DNA from 2 places in the Eubacterium sp. An3 genome. Region 1 is predicted to be linked to the other one. Evidence: predicted binding sites of a transcription regulator. Region 1 holds the regulator's gene; the other holds the start of a gene.

Evidence for each region. The regulator NrdR, encoded in region 1, represses ribonucleotide reductase genes. The targets are predictions, from matches to a motif close to CACNANATNTNGTG.
Region 2: a site for NrdR is predicted at 2,410-2,423, ahead of nrdD (anaerobic ribonucleoside-triphosphate reductase). Genes of this name have one in related genera too.

What each region holds. Positions count from the first base shown of each region.
Region 1 covers NZ_NFIR01000002.1:168,464-174,841, reverse strand. The annotation lists gene B5F87_RS03185 (GntR family transcriptional regulator) at 1-259, opposite strand, end outside; gene B5F87_RS03180 (polyribonucleotide nucleotidyltransferase) at 646-2,736, shown strand; gene nrdR (transcriptional regulator NrdR) at 2,831-3,328, shown strand; gene B5F87_RS03170 (YifB family Mg chelatase-like AAA ATPase) at 3,463-5,040, shown strand; gene dprA (DNA-processing protein DprA) at 5,131-6,279, shown strand.
Region 2 covers NZ_NFIR01000003.1:229,668-236,045, forward strand. The annotation lists gene B5F87_RS05340 (carbohydrate kinase family protein) at 1-7, opposite strand, end outside; gene nrdD (anaerobic ribonucleoside-triphosphate reductase) at 147-2,309, opposite strand; gene B5F87_RS05350 (N-acetylmuramoyl-L-alanine amidase) at 2,645-3,763, opposite strand; gene B5F87_RS05355 (response regulator transcription factor) at 3,794-4,468, opposite strand; gene B5F87_RS05360 (3-deoxy-7-phosphoheptulonate synthase) at 4,737-5,765, opposite strand; gene B5F87_RS05365 (AAA family ATPase) at 6,006-6,378, shown strand, end outside.

The DNA of each region.
Region 1 (6,378 bases):
TGGCGTTTCGGATCTGATAAGTTTCGATAATGTCTTCCCTTGTCATTTTGTGGAGAATAAATCCTTTGCTGGGAAGAATGTCAAGATAACGTTCCTGTTCAAGACGCAGCACGGCGTCCCGGAAAGGCGTCCGGGAAAATCCTGATTCTTTTGCCAGCTGATTTAGAGAATATATGGTATCAGGCTGAAGTTCTCCTTTTTTGATGTGTTCAATGAGATAATCGTATGCCTGTGTTTGTAATAATTGCGTTTCTTTCATGGCAGTACCTCGAATTATTTTTAATATCAGATTATTTGTCAGATTGCTTGTCCGGAATATTTTATAATGATTGTATGATAAAATGAAATCTCCGGGTTGTCAATGAAGAGAACAATGAGAACCGGAATAAAATAAAAAGGGATATAATAGAAAAAAAGTCTGGTATTCTTCTGCGCGGTGTGATAAAATAAGCAAGATTAGGCAATAGTAATAATAATATAGCAGACAAACAATGGGAAGTGCGTGACCGGGACTTCTGAAAAGCACATTGGTGAACAGTGTATTTTTCAGTTGTTTCGGAGCCTTCCCAATGATGCGTGGATACGGGCAGTGTTTTTTAACCTTCCCGTATTATGTTTGTCATAATGGATTTAGGAGGTATCAGAATGATAAAACAGTTTTCCATGGAACTGGCAGGAAGAACTCTGTCGGTCGAGATCGGAAGAGTTGCCGCTCAGGCCAACGGCGCGGCATTTATGCATTACGGAGATACGGTGGTACTGTCTACGGCCACTGCATCCGATAAGCCGAGAGAAGGAATTGATTTCTTCCCTCTGAGCGTGGAGTTTGAGGAGAAAATGTACTCTGTCGGAAAGATTCCGGGAGGATTTAATAAGAGAGAAGGAAAGGCGTCCGAGCATGCTGTGCTCACATCCCGTGTCATTGACCGTCCGATGCGTCCGCTTTTCCCGAAGGATTACAGAAATGACGTAACTTTAAATAACCTGGTGATGTCTGTGGATCCGGACTGTTCACCGGAGGTGACAGCGATGCTCGGTTCTTCCATTGCCACCTGTATTTCCGACATCCCGTTTGACGGACCGATCGCAGCCACACAGATGGGACTCATTGATGGAGAGTTCATCGTGAACCCGACAGCGGATCAGCAGCAGGTATCCGACCTGGCGCTGACCGTTGCATCCACCGCAGAGAAGGTTATCATGATCGAGGCGGGCGCCAACGAGGTGCCGGAGGATGTGATGATCGACGCTATTTTTAAGGCTCATGAGGTCAACAAAGAGATTATCGCATTTATTCAGAAGATCGTTGATGAGTGCGGTAAAGAGAAACATGACTATGAGCATGTGGACACACCGGAAGAACTGTGGAACGACATGGTGGAGTTCATTACACCGGAAGCCATGGAAGAAGCGGTATTTACCGATGTGAAGCAGGTGCGTGAAGAAAACATCCGCCAGATTGAGGAGAAACTGGAAGAAAGATATGCGGAAGAGCATGAAGACTGGCTGCCGCTGATCGGCGACGCTGTGTACAAGTTCCAGAAAAAGACTGTCCGCAAAATGATCTTAAAAGATCACAAACGTCCGGACGGCAGAGCGATCGACGAGATCCGCCCGCTGTCCGCAGAGATCGACATTCTGCCTAGAGTACACGGTTCCGGTATGTTCAAGAGAGGACAGACACAGATCATGACGATCACAACACTGGCGCCGTTATCCGAAGTACAGAAGGTGGATGGCATAGATGTAAATGTAACATCCAAGAGATATATGCATCATTATAATTTCCCTAGCTATTCTGTGGGCGAGACCAAGCCGAGCCGAGGACCGGGACGCCGGGAGATCGGACATGGCGCTCTGGCAGAGCGGGCGCTGGTACCGGTGCTGCCAAGCGAGGATGAGTTCCCGTACGCAATCCGTACCGTATCCGAGACACTGGAATCCAACGGTTCCACTTCACAGGCCAGCGTGTGTGCCTCCACCCTGTCTCTGATGGCAGCTGGTGTTCCGATTAAGAAACCGGTAGCTGGTATCTCCACAGGTCTTGTGACCGGAGATACTGATGACGATTATCTGATCCTTACAGATATTCAGGGGCTGGAAGACTTTTTTGGAGACATGGATTTCAAGGTTGCCGGAACTCATGATGGTATCACTGCCATCCAGATGGATATCAAGATTCACGGCCTGACGCCGGACATCATCAAAGGAGCCATCACAAAGGCAAAGGCTGCAAGAGAGTACATTCTTACTGAGGTTATGGAGCCGGTAATCGCCGAGCCAAGACCGGAGGTTGGTAAATACGCGCCTAAGATTCAGCAGATGCATGTGGAGCCGGATAAGATCAGCGAGATCATCGGCAAACAGGGCAAGACTATCAACGGCATCATTGATGAGACCGGCGTGAAGATTGATATCAACGATGACGGAAGAGTGGATATCTGCGGCGTGGAACAGGATATGATTCATAAGGCTATGGAGCTGATTCGTCTTATTGTGGAGCCGGTAGAGGTCGGAGCTATCTATGAAGGTGAAGTTGTGAGAATCATGAATTTCGGTGCATTTGTACAGCTTGCTCCGAACAAAGACGGACTGATTCATATTTCCAAATTATCCAGAGACAGAGTAAATAAAGTAGAAGATGTGGTCAATATCGGTGACAAGGTGAGAGTAAAAGTTCTCGAGATCGACAAGATGGGCAGAATCAACCTGGCACTGAGAGAGAAATTAAGCTGATTGGTTCCTTTTCCCAGTGCAGTGCTTTTCCCGTTTTCAGGAACGCGCACTGCACTGACCGGGATACATAAGATACAGCCAGGGAGGAACATGTATGAAATGTCCATTTTGCGGTATGGATAACACCCGCGTGATTGATTCCAGACCTGCGGATGACAATGCGTCCATCCGGAGAAGAAGACAGTGTGATGAATGTGGGAAACGTTTTACCACATACGAAAAGGTAGAGATCATTCCTCTCACTGTCATAAAGAAGGACAGGAGCCGGGAGCCATATGACAGGAGCAAGATCATGGCCGGCGTTCTTCGTGCCTGCCACAAGCGGCCGATTCCTGTGGAGAAGATAGAAGAGACTGTCAATAAGATCGAGAATGACATTTTCAATCTGGAGTATAAGGAGATTGAAAGCAAGGTTATCGGCGAGATTGTCATGGAACGGCTCAAATCACTGGAGCAGGTGGCATATGTTCGATTTGCATCGGTTTACAGGGAGTTCAAAGATGTTAATACATTTATGAATGAACTGAAAAAGATGCTGGATTCCAGCAGCGATGCCGGCGGACAGGGAGAGTCAGAAATAAAAGGCGTGTAAAGCATAAAACATTAAAAAACTTCGGTATGAGCAATACCGGAGTTTTTTTAGAATATAAAATGTAAAATAATGTAAAATACACTTGAAAATGTAAAAATAATATGTTAAAATCTGGAAAAGTCAGGAGGTGAAACATGGTAGCAGAAGTTTTAAGCGGTATGGTACAGGGCGTACATGGAGAGATCATTACAGTACAGGCAGATGTTAGTGACGGTCTTCCGGTTTTTGGTCTGACCGGACATCTGTCTTCTGAAGTGAAGGAGGCAAAGGAACGAGTTCGCACTGCCCTGAAGAATACAGGCTGCCATCTTCCTCCTAGACGTGTCTCAGTGAATCTTGCGCCGGCAGACGTGAGAAAAAGCGGTACCTGCTATGATATGGCCATCGCCGTCGGCATTATGACAGCCATGGGACTGATACCGCAAAGTGCTGTCAGAGGAATTGTATTTCTGGGCGAGCTGGCTCTTGACGGTATGCTGTCGCCTGTTACGGGTGTGCTCGCTATCCTGAGGACTGCGCAGGAAGCGGGATACCATACCTGTGTAGTTCCTCCGGCCAATGTGCAGGAGGCGTCTCTCCTGCCGGAGATGAGGGTTCTGGGTTTTGCCAATTTAAAAGAAGTGACCGCCTTTTTGAGGGGGACGGCAGAGGATGAATATTCCGAAAGAAAAATCGTAACCTGTGTTAAAGATGTGGGGAAAACAATAAGAGCGGCGGGACGTCCGGACGGAGGGGCCGGGTATCCTGATTTATCGGAGGTAAAAGGACAGCGTATGGCTAAGAGAGCGCTGGAGATTGCTGTGGCCGGATATCACAATCTGTTTCTGGACGGGCCGCCCGGAGCGGGCAAGTCCATGCTGGCGTCATGCACGCCGGGGATTATGCCGGGAATGACCAGAGAAGAGATGATAGACGCTACCATGGTATACAGTGTGAAAGGGTTGCTGCGGGAAGGTTTTTCTCTGGTGGAGAACAGACCTTTCCGGGCTCCGTCTTCTTCTGTCACCATGGCCGGAATGTTCGGAGGAGGAAAGAATCCGAGCCCCGGGGAAGTGACTCTGGCACATCATGGGGTATTATTCCTGGATGAGTTTCCGGAATTTAAAAGAGAATTAATTGAGATGTTCCGGGTAGTGCTGGAAGATCATCAGGTCAGACAGATCAGAAATGGTAAAACGGTGACATTTCCGGCGGATTTTATTTTTATTGCCGCGGCCAATCCCTGCCCGTGCGGATATTTTCCTGACCGAAGATACTGCCATTGCAGTCCGAGGGAGATCTTTCATTATCAGAATCGTCTGAGCGGGCCCATTCTGGATCGTCTGGATCTTTTTGTGCGCTGTGACAAAATGTCTTATGAGACGATGACGGAGGAGAAAGAAGGAGAAACTTCAGCGATGGTCCGGGAAAGAGTCCGGGAGGTATGGGGACTGCAAAAGGAACGTTTTAAATCAGGCGGAAGTAATTTTAACGGACGTATGACGCCGAAAGAAGTGAAAAAATACTGCGTGCTGGATGAGAATTCACGGAAGCTGATGAAAGAAGTATTTGACCGTCTGCGGCTGACCGGCCGCTCATACAACCGTATTCTCAAAGTGGGAAGAACAATCGCTGATATGGAAGGCTCCGCCCGGATCAGGGAAGAACATCTGCGGGAGGCGCTGATGTTCCGCCGGACTGCGCCTTTTGGGCAAGATCCGGATACGCCGTAGCATCGTAGAGCGTTCCGCACGGAGGTATTTTGCGGCAGAGTGATACCGCGGGACGCAGGGGCGTCGGGTGAGAATGGTCGGGGGGCAGATATGAGCGATAAAGAGACAGATTATAAAGTGGAAGAAAACAACGCGTTTTTCTGGTATTGGTTTGTGAACATATCCGGAGTAGGCAGTGTGTCCAGAAAGAAGCTGCTGGACCGCTTTATCCATCCGGCAGTCCTGTATCATGCGGGAAAGAGAGAGTACGAAGATATCCTGAGTCCAAAGCAGTGCGTATATTTACAAAACTCCCGCAATACATATAGGATAAATCAGTCGATGCAGAAGTTGGAGACTTCCGGCGTGCATTTTGTGCATTGGGAATCTCCGGAGTATCCCCGGAAGTTCAGGCAGCTGTTTGATCCTCCGTATGGCATATATGTCAAAGGAAGGCTTCCGGCAGAGGATATGCCGGTGCTTGGCATGGTGGGATCCCGGGCGGCGACTCCCTACGGTCTTCATATGGCGCAGAGCTTCGCGGAGTCATTGGCGCTGCAGGGCATCCAGATCGTCAGCGGTCTGGCAGCGGGAATTGATGCTGCAAGCCACAGAGGAGCACTTCGGGCCGGAGGATACACTCTTGGAATTCTGGGCGGAGGCATCGATAGTATGTATCCCCGGGAGAATTTTTCTTTATATATGCAAATGTATGAAAGAGGAGGTGTGCTGTCAGAATATAATCTCGGCGTTCCCAACAGTCCGGGATTGTTTCCGCTCAGGAATCGTCTGATCAGTGGAATCGCGGACGGAGTATTTGTGCTGGAGGCAGGAGAAAAAAGCGGTTCTTTTATCACCATAGACCAGGCACTGGAACAAGGGAAAGAGGTGTTCGCAATGCCGGGGAGAGTTTCGGATCCGCTGAGCGCCGGATGCAACAGACTCATCGCGGAAGGAGCCTCTCTGGTACAGTGTCCCGAAGACATTGCCGGTCAGTTACTTGCCAAGTATGCAAAATCTGAGAAAAAGAATGGAAAAGAACAGGTAAAGTTTGCAAAAGAACGGGCAGCGTGTCTTTTGGAAGATCCGGAACAGCAGCGAATCTATGAACTTCTGGATGCAAAAAATCCGACAAGTTTTAATGAACTTTTAGAGAAAAGCGGGTATAATTTTGTAAAATTGCAGTATATTTTATTGGAAATGGAGATTTCTCAGTATATTTATCAGCCGTCACAGAACACTTATCTGAGAAAATTTTAAAAATTTTTTTCTTGCGAACCCATGTGAAATGGTGTATTATTGATAATTGTTTTACAGGACAAGGCTTTTTATCAGAATAATATAGCAAAATATTTGTCC
Region 2 (6,378 bases), on a different contig from region 1:
CTGCCATCTTTTCCCTCCACTTCTTCCCATACTTATTTCGTCACATTTTATAAATCTACTGTAACATTTTCCCATAATAAAAACAATACCAGAGTAGAAATGCCCTTCCACTCTGGTATTACAATATTTCTTATCCATGCATGTTCCTACAGATGCATAACTCTCTCTTTAATCTCCTGGGTTCTTCCCTGGTTCCAGAACTGGGTGCCGATGTAGCCGCAGGTCCTTCTCGCCACGTTCATCTTGTTCTGGTCGGTGTTGCCGCAATTCGGGCATACCCAGATGAGCTTGCCGTGTTCGTCAGCCTGAATCTGAATCTCGCCGTCATAACCGCACACCTGGCAGTAGTCGCTCTTGGTGTTGAGTTCGGCGTACATGATATTGTCGTAAATGTGTTTCATGACTGCCAGCACCGCCTCGATGTTGTTCTGCATGTTCGGCACTTCCACGTAGCTGATAGCTCCGCCCGGGGACAGCTCCTGGAACTGTGCCTCGAAGGACAGTTTGTCGAAAGCATCGATCGGCTCTGTGACATGTACGTGGTAGCTGTTGGTGATATAGTTCTTGTCTGTCACGCCCGGAATGATGCCGAAACGCTCCTGCAGGCATTTGGCGAATTTGTAAGTGGTGGATTCCAGAGGAGTTCCGTACAGACTGAAATCAATGTTGCTCTCCTCTCTCCATTTGGCGCAGGCGTCGTTCATATGCTGCATCACCTTGAGTGCAAATTCCTTGCCTTCCGGGTCTGTGTGGCTCACACCCATCATGTAGCGGGTACATTCGCAGAGTCCTGCGTAACCCAGGGAGATGGTGGAGTAGCCGCCGTAGAGCAGCTTGTCAATCTTCTCACCCTTTTTCAGACGGGCCAGCGCGCCGTTCTGCCAGAGAATAGGAGCCACATCGGAAGGTGTTCCCTTCAGACGGTTGTGACGGCACATGAGCGCCTCGTGGCAGAGTTCCAGACGCTCATCGAAGATCTCCCAGAACTTCTCCATGTTCTTTCCGGAGGAGCAGGCCACGTCCACCAGATTCAGGGTGACGACGCCCTGATTAAATCTGCCGTAGAACTTCGGCTTGTCGTTCTCTTCTTTATATACTGTCAGGAAAGAACGGCATCCCATACACGGGTAGCAGTTGCCCTGTTTTAACTTTTTCATCATCTTCTCGGAAATGTAATCCGGAACAAGACGTTTTGCGGTACATTTGGCTGCCAGCTTGGTCAGATACCAGTATTTGCTGTCCTCATGGATATTATCCTCTTCCAGCACGTAAATGAGCTTCGGGAACGCCGGTGTGATGTAGACGCCCTTTTCATTTTTTACTCCGAGAATCCGCTGGTTGAGCATCTCCTCAATGATGAGAGCCAGGTCATCCCTTGCCGGGCCTTCCTCCACCTCATCCAGGTACATGAACACCGTTACGAACGGCGCCTGACCGTTGGTGGTCATAAGGGTGATGACCTGATACTGGATGACCTGTACGCCCTGCTTGATTTCCTTGCGGACGCGCATCTCAGCGATCTCGTTGATCTTCTCCTCATTGATTGGCATACCCTCTTCTTCAAATTCTTTGCGCACCTCTTTGCGGAACTTATCCCGGCTGATCTGTACGAACGGTACCAGATGGGAGAGAGTGATGCTCTGGCCGCCGTACTGGGAGCTGGCGATCTGTGCCACGCTCTGGGTGGCGATATTGCAGGCGGTGGAGAAGCTCTTCGGCTTCTCGATCATCACATCGCTGATGACCGTTCCGTTCTGCAGCATATCTTCCAGATTCACCAGACAGCAGTTATGCATGTGCTGGGCAAAGTAATCGGAGTCGTGGAAATGTATGATTCCCTGTTCGTGGGCGTCCACGATATGCTCCGGCAGCAGAAAACGTTTTGTGATGTCCTTGCTGACCTCTCCTGCCATGTAATCTCTCTGGACGCTGTTGACTGTCGGATTCTTGTTGGAATTCTCCTGGATGACCTCCTCGTTGTTGCACTCCAGAAGACTTAATATCTGCTTATCTGTGGAGTTTGATTTACGAACCAGCGCCCGTTTGTAACGGTAAGTAATGTAATTACTTGCCACCCGGAATGCCTTCTGATTCATAATCTGATTCTCTACCAGGTCCTGTATCTCTTCCACACTCAGCGCGCGGCCCATGCCCTCACAGATGATCTCCACATTTTTCGCGATCTGTTCAATCTGCTCATCGCTCATCTGATCCTGCACCACAACGCTGTTGTTGGCTTTTTTTACCGCGTTGTTAATCTTACTTCTGTCAAATTCGACTTCCATGCCGCTTCTCTTAATAATCTTCATACTCTCTACCTCTATCTTCTATTTTAAATGATTCTTTTCTTCTGCTTTCATAGGCATCGCCATTATACCACAATAAATCGTGGTCTGCAACATATTATTATACTATATATTGTGTCTGTTGGGAATTTTTAAAGAATAAGTTATCGGACATAAAAAGAAGCTGCCACATTCTGCAGCCCACATCTGGATATGATAGCCGACTTTTCCGGCTCTGTCAATATCCAGATGTGAATACATCAGCTGTGACAGCTTTCTGTTATATTTTTATATAATTCTTTATCACTCCGAAACAGTCCAGTTCCGGCACACTGCCGCGAACTGTATACAGCTCCACTTTATAATTTACCCTCAGACTGGAGATAACCAACGATTGCCTGATAAAGCTCCTGGCCATATCGGGTTGTATTGGCATTCATTTCTCTGGCTTCTTTCGTATTGCTGATAAAACCATACTCAATCAGACAAGCCGGCATTTTCGTCCGGTTCAGAACACTTAAATCTGTACGGTTCTTAAGACCTCTGTTAGTAAATCCTGTGGTGGAAACCACGGCACGCTGAATATAGGATGCCAGTTCTCTGGAAGTCATTCCATCCTTGGCTGTCACAGTATTCCGGCTGGAGTTATACAGTGTCTCCGTTCCATGTGCCGAAGCAGATGCTGAGTTAATATGAATGCTCACAAATAAGTCTGCGTCATAATTATTGGCAAGGTTACTTCGGTCTGTCAGACTCGGATAGCTGTCTGATGTTCTTGTATAATACACCTTGAACCGACTGTCATTGTCAAACATTCTCTTTGCTCCCAACAGGATGGACAGAGTCATGTTTTTCTCTCTGTATCCATTTCCTGTAGCTCCAGAGTCCATACCGCCGTGTCCTGCATCGAGTACCAGGGTAATCTGTCCGTTTTCTGCCGCGGAATTATTATTTGAACTGGAACTGGAAGATGTTGTTGCAGAATTAACTGCACCTTTCATCTTGATCACGCCGTTTTTCAACTTGTAAGTAATTCCCAGACGGCTGCACACACTTTTCAGAGGAACCACCCATTTTGTTTTTCCACTCGGATAAGTCACCAGCATAGCCGGAGCGTTCATACGGTCAGATTGTCCATTTACCGTTATATTTCTGCTTCCATTTTTCAGTACGATAATGTTCGAGCGATACTGCAGAGTCAGGATATTGCCGCTGCTTTTAACGCTTACTTTCAGGGAACTCTTCTTGAAAAGCTTATTGACCGGTCCCATATAACTTCCGTTCTTCATGAAAATCGGCTGCTTTGACAGCTTGATTTTACTGTTATTTACATAAGAATATGTCTTTTTTCCACTAAAAGACTTTGTCTTACCTTTGTATACTACCGTCACCCGGGAAGACGCATCCACCTGTGTCGCCGGCACCGTCAGACTGAAGCATAACATAATGACCATCAATAAACTTAACCATCGTTTCATTGTTATAAAAATCCCCTTTCTCATTGATTTTTAAACATCAAAGCAATATCCTACGCCATATATGGTCTGTATATAAGGATATTCCTTTGTAAGCTTCGCTCTCAGCTTTTTCACCAGAGTGTCCACACTTCGGTATCCTCCGATATAATCATATCCCCAAACAGAATCCAGTATTTTATCTCTGGAAAGAATCATTCCTTTGTGTTTAATAAAATATTCCATTAAATCGAACTCTTTTGCAGTAACCTTCAGAACCTTTCCCTCGAGATAAATCTTTCGGCTCTCGTAATCGATCGTAATCGCACCCGCAGTCTCCACAGAAAGTCTTTTTTCAGAAAATCTCCGGAGAACCGCTTCCACATGTGCCTCAAGAAGAGGCAGGGGTACCGGTTCTGTCATGTAATCATCAATCTTCTTAGAATAAGCATATAACTGAGTGTCTAGACGGCTATCCTTTGAGATCACAATGATGGCCATATCTGACACAGCCCGGATTTTATCAATGATGTCATATCCCTTTCGCCCGGAATCGTCTATATAAAATAAGAACACTTCGGGCTTATGTCTTCCTTTGGAAATCATGTCCATCAATTCATCCGCATCCAAGCAGCACACAACGCCATATCCGCTTTCTTCAAAGTAGGCTTCCATCTGACGGCACTCTTCCTCATTCTGATTAAAAATCATCAGTCTGCTCAGAAGCATCTGCCATCTCCCTTTCCTTTACTTGTTAAAATTATATTACATAAAAGTGTTTCAAAAATGACTTATTTAAAAGTATTGTAACATATTTATCTACAAGTGTACAGAATAGCCATAGAAGAAACCAATGATACATGTTATCATTCTACAAAAAAATATTACAAAAAACAAGACTGTACACACGTTTTGTTTACAATGTACAAAGGCTTTGTAATAAATACAAAGCCTTTCGTAATATCCCATTTAATAAAATGTAGGAAAATATTCTATATTATAACATATCTGCGATTTCATAAATTAACCGTTCCGATTTTTCCCATCCGAGACACGGATCTGTAATGGATTTGCCATAACAGCCTCCGCCGATCTTCTGACATCCGTCTTCCAGATAGCTTTCGATCATCAGCCCTTTCACAAGCTTTCTGATATCGCCGGATATTTTACAGCTGTGAAGAACTTCTTTTGAAATTCGAATCTGTTCCATATAATTCTTACCAGAATTAGAATGGTTAGTATCAATGATCACTGACGGATTCTTCAGATTTGTCTCCTGATACAGTTCATAAAGCTGCATCAAATCCTCATAATGATAATTCGGGAATGTCTGACCATGTTTGTCCACATATCCCCGCAAAATCGCATGGGCATATGGATTACCTGCGGACTCCACTTCCCATCCCCGATAAATAAACATATGACTGCTCTGCGCCGCTGTGATGGAATTCATCATGACAGAAAGATCGCCTCCTGTCGGATTCTTCATTCCCACCGGAACACCTGCGCCGCTGGCAACCAGACGATGTTCCTGATTCTCCACGGAACGGGCTCCTACCGCCACATAGGATAATAAATCCGAAAGATATCTCTGATTTTCCGGATAAAGCATCTCGTCGGCACAGGTAAGGCCGCTCTCGAGAATCGCCTTCTGATGCAGCTCACGTACAGCAATGATTCCCTGCCACATATCCGGTTTTTTCTCCGGATCCGGTTGATGAATCAGACCTTTATATCCGCCTCCTGTCGTTCTCGGCTTGTTCGTATAGATTCTTGGAACAATCCAGATCTTATCTTTCACTTTCTCCTGTACTTTCGCCAGTCTGGAAACGTAATCCAGCACAGAAGCCTCATTATCCGCCGAACACGGACCAATAATAAGCAGAAGTCTGTCAGACGTTCCCTCAAAAATCCTTGCAATTTCCGGATCTCTCTCATTTTTAATCTTCACTACCCGCTCATCCGCCGGGAACTGTTCTTTCAGATCCCGCGGTATCGGCAGTTTTCTATAGAAATTCATCTGCATATCCATGATGTATTTTCTCCCTTCCTCACAAATTTTTATTCTGCAAAACAACTTCTGTTCTGAATCTGATGATTCCAGTCTCAGTCATTGCTTTTTTCTGCAATTTTTCTTATAATTTAACCGGTAATGGACGCATCTCCTGTTTCGGCTCATCACCAGAAGCTATCTTAACATAAAAAAATCAAAAGCACAATACTTTTCGACTTTAAAGCAAAAAATTATATGAAAGGAAACGCTATCTTGAATTCAATTACCAACACCATGTCCAGCGCCTTCCGTCTCATCCAAAATACCGGACAGCCGCTGTCTTTTGAGAATAATTGCATACAGAACATGTTCATACTCCCATCCCGCATAGAAGCTTTTCATGACAACGAGCTTTTTCTGAAATTCATCGAAAGTCTTATCCGGGACAGAAATAATTATGCCTTTCCGGATACTTCTGAAGAATATGACCGCTATTTTGCAGACTGTATCCGGCTGAAAGAACAGATGCAGAAGAAAATATGTTCCGAAGGCGATATTCGGCAATGTGGTACTCAGGAGGAAGTCTCCGGGAAATGCGACTCTCAGAGGAATCTTTTTCCGGAGGAAACCTGGCTTTTGTGTACCG